2 regions of the Pseudoalteromonas sp. McH1-7 genome follow, and region 2 is predicted to be linked to the other one. Evidence: riboswitches for the same ligand, from Rfam matches in the RefSeq annotation. Region 2 holds a riboswitch; the other holds the start of a gene.
What was found. A riboswitch is a leader RNA that binds a small molecule or an ion and turns the genes downstream of it on or off. The one in region 2 is predicted to bind cobalamin.

Region 1 (3,890 bases), on a different contig from region 2:
AGTTGCTGATTATAAGGAACGGTAATATGTTGCTTCGCAGCTAACTTGCAGATATATCCACACATGGCATCAATTTCACTGCGTCTATTATTCGCGATATCCTGATTCATCGAAGAGCGATTTTCTGCTGTTTGCATCATCACGGTGTAGGCAAGCGTCAGTAACTCGTTCAGTGCTACGTTAACCCCAGCTTTTGCAGCTATAAACTGTACTTCATTCATTAAATTGAGTATTCTGGCCGCATATTTGGGCTGCCTGAGCTGACCATTTTTGATTTGTTCAAGTGCGCTTAATGGGTTAATAGCAATATTTATAGCGAGCTTTCGCCAAAGGATTGGCATGATGTCAGAAGTGGTTTGAGCATTTTTGAATGTGCCAAACAGCTGTGAAAATAGCTTTTGATAATGACATTGAGCTGACAAATTTAGAGGGCCAAACCAAGTCGCTCCTTGGCCTGTATGGTATACCGTATCTTTAATCTTGTATCCTGCAATAGAGGTACTTAAAAAGTAAGCTGACTGATTGCTACCTAATTTTGCCAGTTCTTTTGAGCAATCAACCATGCCATTATGGCTTAAGATCAAGCTGCCATGTGCAGATAGCTTTGGGTAGAGCTCAGTGATAGCGTCAACGACTTGGTAAGCCTTAACAGGAATAATCAGGGTGTCTATGCTTTTTGCTGGGATCTCAGTTGATAGTGTATGTTGGCATGCTATTACTTGAGTGTCACTTTGTTGCTGGTAGTGGTAGGTTACAGCACGTTTTGTTCGTGTGATCAAGGTTACGTGATGAGACTGACTCAGATGTTGAGCCAGTAGCAAGCCTATCGCACCATCACCAACAATGTGGATACTAGCCATGTTGCTTTTTACGCCAGCGCGCCCAAAAATAAAATAACACAAAGTAGCTGAGCGCACCGGCAACATCAGCAATAAAATCTGCTGTTGATGCTTGACGGTAGGGCAGTGAGTCTTGCATCCACTCTATTCCCGCACCGTATAAAGAAAGCAGGAGTAAGTGAAACCAAACCTTAAACTTAAATGCGTGGTGCGAGATAAAAGCGAGTATAAAAAAGACACCAAAATGCGCTACTTTATCGACATGTGGAAATAGCCTTGGAGACAAGCTCACTTCCTTAGCAAATAGCACAGTACATATGATTAAAGAAATAATTAGCAAGGTTTTATAAACGCGCCGTGTCACAATTCATTCCACTTCTACATGACTAAGTCGGCAGTATAACATTGAAAACTGGCCATTGGGTGAACATACATAGGGTAAAAACTTAAAATAACTCAAACAGAGTATAAACTGTTATAATCCAGCCAAAACGACTTTAGGAGAGAAGCATGCCTTCATTTGATATTGTATCTGAAATAGAAATGACAGAAGCAAAAAATACCGTAGACAACGCGGTTCGTGAACTTGATACTCGATTTGACTTTCGTGGTGTTGATGCCTCTATTGAGTTAACAGGAGAGGTGATCAACCTAAAAGCTGAAGCAGAACAACAAGTAATGCAGTTGTTTGATATGCTTGTTGGCAAAGCAGCCAAACGTGGTTTAGATGTAGCAAGTTTTGAATTAAAAGACATTGAGCGTTCGGGCAAATATGTGTCACGTAAAGTTGCCCTTAAACAAGGGATCGATAAAGACATGGCGAAAAAGCTAGTCAAGTTGATCAAAGACTCAAAAGTTAAAGTTCAGGCCTCAATTCAAGGTGATACAGTTCGTGTAACTGGTAAAAAGCGTGATGACTTACAAGAAACTATGCAGCTTATCCGTGGCGCAGAGCTAGGACAGCCTTTCCAGTTTAAAAACTTCCGCGATTAACCTTGCCTATGTTAAAAGTGCAGCACGCTGCACTTTTAGATTTCTAGACGTCCATTGACAATTCCTTCTAAACCCAAGACAATAGCCACGAATTTTCAAGGTGCTATGCACAACCTAGTTTGGTTGCCAAGTGCATAGATAATCGGGAAGTTGGTGCGAACACAAGGGAACAACTAAATAGTCTTGATACTAGGTACGCGAAAGTATCACAATCAGGTGTATTATTTAGTGTGGATCGGTTCAATGCCTGCGCTGCCCCCGCAACGGTAGAGTTAATATGCAAATCCAAGTTAACTGAGCCCGGAGACCGGCCTTGAGACAGTCACTTTGTGTTCTTGTACGGTGGGTACAAGTTAGGGGAAACCATGTTAAATAAAACTGCTCTAAGCGCAGCCATCACTGCGGCGCTCTCTTTTTCTGTATTTGCAGATCAAAATATTGAACACATCACAGTCACGGCGAACAAATTTGAACAGCCACTTGAAAGTGCACTTGCCGCGATCTCGGTGATCAGTCGTAGCGACATCGAAAAAAGCAATGTGCAAGATGTGGTTTCATTACTTGACAATGTCGCCGGTATTCAGGCCGTGAGAAATGGTGGTTTCGGCCAAAGCGTGAGCTTATTTTTACGCGGTAATGATGCCAAGCATACCTTGGTTTTAGTTGATGGTGTACGAGTTACTGACGCTAACTCGGGTGATAATTCGTTAACGAATATTCCATTAAATAGTATTGAAAGAATTGAAATCATTCGTGGTGCGAAGGCGGCAATTTATGGTTCTGATGCGATTGCTGGTGTGATTAATATTATCAGTCGTGAAGGTAACCACAACACCATTACGTTAACATCGGGTAGTCACAATTATTCTGATATTGAAGCAACAGCAAGCTATAAAAAAGATAAGTTCACTCTGTCAGCTAATGCGGGGTATAGCCATACTGATGGCTATGACGTAATTGAAAAAGATCCTCAGGCTATCGTCGGTAAAAACCATGACCGCGATGGTTATTATAACGGTAACGCAGGCTTAACTTTACAGTATGGTGATGAGCAAAGTGGTATTTTTAGCCTTCGCTCACAGTACAGTGAGGGTGAAGGTGAATACGATGCTTGGGGAAGTGATGCCTACCGTTTTCATAACTATACCAATAAATTAGCATGGAAAAGAAGTTCCGAAAAACTTAGTCAGCATGTTTCTTATAGCCTAGGAAAAGAGCAAAATGTTCAAATAGGCAGTAGTGCTGATGACAACGCTTATGTAACAAAGCGTGGACAATTTGAATATCAATCTCAGTATCATATCAGTGAAGCATTGAGCTTAACGGGTAATATAACGTTTTTAAATGAAGATGTTGGTGAATCAACCGCTACGTTTTCAGAATCTGAGCGTGACAATCTCTCAGTGGCATTTGGCGGTTTTTATAATGATGAAAACTGGCTAGCAGAGGTCGTGTTAAGAACTGATGACTATGACTTTCACGGTCGAGCAAATACCTACACCTTAGCGCTAGGTAAACAAGTTACGGATGGACTGAGCGTAAAATTCAATCATGGTAGTGCATTTAGAGCACCTTCTTTATCTCAGACTTTTGTTATCGATAGCCCGTATTATTTACCTAACGCTAATCTGAGCCCTGAAGAGGCAAAAAATAGCGAAATCATCGTTACTTATAGTGATGAGCGTTTTCGAATTGAAGCGGCAGTGTATGATAATCGCATCACCGATAAAATCGTTTATGAACCGAATAGCGATTGGAAGTACGTACCGTTTAATATTGAACGGGCTGATTTTGAAGGTGCAGATTTAGTTGTTGAAGTTGAAGATAGTTTTGGAGTTGAACATACACTCAATGCCAGTTACGTTAGTGCAAAGGATGCAAAAACACAGCAGCAATTGCAGCGTCGTGCTAGACGCACGCTGACCTATACGATCAGTAAAACATGGCAAGATGTGGATGCAACCCTGACGTTAGTGCATCGTGGTGAGCGCAACGATAAAGTATGGGGAGCCCAAGGCTCATATACTGTAACGTTACCGTCTTATACCGTATTTAATT
Region 2 (3,890 bases):
GGGAAGTTCCTGATTGTCAATAAGTGTGCGTGACAACACGTCCACCCAGAGCATTAAAAGTGCGCCACAAAGCGCGGTGGCAACCACTCCACTGACCTTTGCCTGCGAGATAAAAAAGCGCACGATGTGTGGGATCATTAAACCAACAAATCCGACTCCGCCACACGCAGCGACAAGTACTGCGGTGAGCAAAGAACTTAACAACAACATACCTATTCGTACTCGTCCTACGTTCACACCAAGCGTAGTGGCACTCTCATCTCCGAGTAACAGCGCATTGAGCGGGCGGCGCATGATTAAAAGCATAATAAAACTCAGTATTACCACCAAGCACACAAACCAGAGCCATTGACAGCTAGCCCTTGCAAACGAGCCAAGATTCCAAAATAAGATTGCACTAATCGCTTGTGGGTCACTCCAATAAAGCAGCAAACTGGTAAATGCACTGAATAGAAAAGAAAGTGCAACGCCGGCTAACAACATGGTTTCCACTTGCTGCAGTGCATTACGCTTTGCCACGAATAACAGCAACAAAATTGATAGCACGCTTCCAATAAATGCAGCCCCAGACATTGCGAAGCCAGACTGCGCACCGAACAACGTGATAAGTACCACTACACCAAACGATGCACCTGAAGAAATCCCAAATAAATAAGGATCGGCAAGTGGATTGCGCGTTACGGTTTGCAATATAAGCCCAGCGATTGCCAATCCCGCTCCCGCACTCATTGCCAAAAGCGTTCTTGGTAAGCGAAGTTCAACCACGACACGCTGTTGAATTACATTGGGATCAAAATTAATAATCGCTTGAATAACAAGATGCCAAGATAAATCAATTGCACCTATCTTTAGTGCCATCAACATACTGAAGCAACACAAACTCAACAGTAACAGTGAGCTCAACCAGACTCGCTTTGCTGCTATCATAGCTGATACCCATAATGAAAGCGTATATGCGGGATCTCACTATTATTTGGCGGGTGGCGGACAGTATAAACCTCCGCACACACTCCAAAAACTTGGCTTAACAGCGCTTCATTAATGACTTCAAGTGGCGCACCATCTGCAACAAGCTCGCCATTGCTCAATATTAATAACCGATCACACAAGGCGCTGGCTAAATTTAAATCATGAAAAGACGCGATGATAGTTACACCAAGCTGTTTAGCTAGCTCCATAATTTGAATTTGATATTTAATATCCAAATGGCTAGTAGGTTCATCCATTATCAATACTTGCGGCGCCTGAACCATAGCACGAGCGATCATCGCCCTTTGCTTCTCCCCACCTGATAACGAACTGTAACATTGCTCACACTTGTGACTTAATCCAACCTGCTCTATGGCCCGGAATATAGTTTGCTTTTCAGCAGCAGTAATGGTTGCTAGCAATGATTTGTTAGGGGTTAATCCCATCAACACCATATCAAATAGTGGTAGATTAAACTCAACGGGAATATCTTGTAGCACCACCGCGACATTTCTTGCGTAGGCCTTGCGCCCATAGCCGTTAAGAGGATTGCCATTGAAGAGTAACTGCCCTGAGCTTGGCGATATGTATTGATATAATGTGCGCAGCAAGGTCGACTTTCCAGCTCCATTCGGCCCGAGCAAACCAATAAATTCGCCTGGATTAATCGTGAAGCTAAGCGCTTTCAAGATAGCTTTGCCACCAAGCTGTACGCTAAGTTTATCAACTTGAAACTGCGGTGTGACTGCCATAGCACCTCTGATTGGGCATGGCAAAGCAGTCGCTTGTAGCATAGGCGACTGCTTTGACTTAAGTCTGCCCGCTTAAGTAAACAACCTGAACTTTGGATAATCTTGCTCTTATCCAACCCTCAGATTAAATAAATAGACCTTGGTATCTGACTTATGCAAGAGATACACTCCAGCACTTACAGTTGCGGGGACAGTTGAGGACTCACACCTCATTCCCAATATCTGCCTATTACGAAATGTGCATTATTATGAAGTCTAGACGTCTAAAATACAACTTTTGCCCGAGCGCTTTAATTGATGTTGTAAAATACATCGACTTTAATGACACCTACATAAGGAACACCTATCCTCGACTGATACTTATTACCTTAATTAAGTGGTCTATGTTGAGGCGAGAAAATATTATCGATAACACCGCTCCCGCGTGGTGCTCACGCCGACGTATCAGCGCCCTTTAGGCAAGGTGAATTTACGCGCCTATAGCTGGCTATTGGAAATGAATGCAACGCAGTTAGCGTCAGATTTACTCCTTCAAATTGAGCAAGTATTAAGGCTAATTGGTATTAAAATGAATATGTTGCCCAAAAAGCAAAAACGCAAGCTAGGCCTGCGTTTTTAGTGAATATCATTCTGTGGCTCAAAGGATCTGGTTTTCTTTCCACATCTCTTCTTTTGCCAACCGCTTTTTGCGTTTATCACATGGATCGTCGCAATCACAGATTTTGTCAATGCCCATTGAACCTAAACCACCACAGCTACTAGCCATTGATTTCTTTTGTACGATAACGCCTACTGCCATCGCAACAGCGATAAGCATGAGTAAACCGAAAGTAAGGAGGAATAAAGACATTATCTAGCCCCTTTTTATTGCTACATGATATGAGTGACGACGCACAAATTATACGCTTTCACGAAGCCACTAACAATTAAATTATGGATATTAGGGCAAGTTTATAGCTATCGCTTTTACATCAAAGCAGGTATTCAGGCACTAAAAAGCCGCTTGCGCGGCTTTTACTTTTATCAATTATTGATCTATCCAAATCAAATTGCCTTCAGGGCCAACTGCACACACTTTCATGGTCGAGTCTTGTTCCATAACCGCACCTTTCGAATATTCTAAGTCAGCATAATAGCAGTATTGTTTACTATCATAAGTTTTTACTACATCTTTTTTGCTGCTGTCTGGATCAACATGTGTACCTTCATTTGCCAACGCGAAACTTGGCATGGCAATCAGTGTAGCCCCCAGTAATACTATTTTCATCACTGCAATGTACCTCCTTGATACAGTGTAAAGTTTTAAAGGGTGTTCGATAATTATACTACACCCTTTTTATCGATTTAACACCTGAAGTTAACCCTTTCATATAAAGCAGTAAATCATCCCAGAATAATTATTATACCAATTTCATTAAGTGGTCTATTTTGAGGCGAGAAAATCTTGTCGATAACACCGCTTCCGCGTCCTGCTATCGCCAAGGTACCTACATCCGTGTAGGCAAGGCAAAAATTTTGCTATTTAGTTGTTCTAAATAAAAAATTTTAAAAGCTGTTAGCGTCAGATTTACTCCTTCAAATTGAGCAAGTATTAAGTCAAATTGGTATTAGTTCAGGTAAGGTTTGAACTCGTCACTTGCATACGTCTTTATCCCCTCTGCACTCTTATACATAAGATAAACAGGCAACTGATGTTGCTGAGCATAAGCTTTCGCACGCTCAGTTCCCATCACCGTTAACGCTGTCGCGAGACCATCAGCAACCATTGCAGAAGGATGTAGCACTGTCACCGATACCAGCTCATGCTTTACAGGGCGACCAGTCATAGGATCAATTAAGTGAGTGAAAGTTTCGCCATCCATTTCATAAAAAATACGATAATCTCCCGAGGTCGCAATACCATTTTTGCCAGGTTCGATTACACGATGAATTTGACGTTGACCAACAGGCGCATCTGGCTTTTCTATCGCAATACGCCAATTACCGTCCGGCTTCTTACCTGATACACGCAGCTCTCCACCAATTTCCACCATATAATCGTGAATATCGTGACTTTCAATGACTGTCGCGACTTTATCAATGCCATAACCCTTAGCCGTGGCAGAAAAAGATAGTTCTAGTCCAGGGATAGTCTTTGCTAACCCAGCATCGGTAAGGGCAAGCTTATCT

Region 1: another riboswitch for cobalamin. It lies ahead of HUZ36_RS08130 (TonB-dependent receptor domain-containing protein); the one in region 2 lies ahead of HUZ36_RS03025 (ABC transporter ATP-binding protein).

Annotation. Positions count from the first base shown of each region.
Region 1 is NZ_JABWPQ010000009.1:32,255-36,144, forward strand. It holds gene HUZ36_RS08115 (ketopantoate reductase family protein) at 1-860, opposite strand, end outside; gene HUZ36_RS08120 (VanZ family protein) at 853-1,203, opposite strand; gene HUZ36_RS08125 (YajQ family cyclic di-GMP-binding protein) at 1,350-1,832, shown strand; cobalamin riboswitch at 1,926-2,151, shown strand; gene HUZ36_RS08130 (TonB-dependent receptor domain-containing protein) at 2,198-3,890, shown strand, end outside.
Region 2 is NZ_JABWPQ010000003.1:90,855-94,744, forward strand. It holds gene HUZ36_RS03020 (FecCD family ABC transporter permease) at 1-927, opposite strand, end outside; gene HUZ36_RS03025 (ABC transporter ATP-binding protein) at 924-1,721, opposite strand; cobalamin riboswitch at 1,842-1,977, opposite strand; gene nqrM ((Na+)-NQR maturation NqrM) at 2,359-2,571, opposite strand; gene HUZ36_RS03035 (DUF1496 domain-containing protein) at 2,749-2,988, opposite strand; gene HUZ36_RS03040 (FAD:protein FMN transferase) at 3,329-3,890, opposite strand, start outside.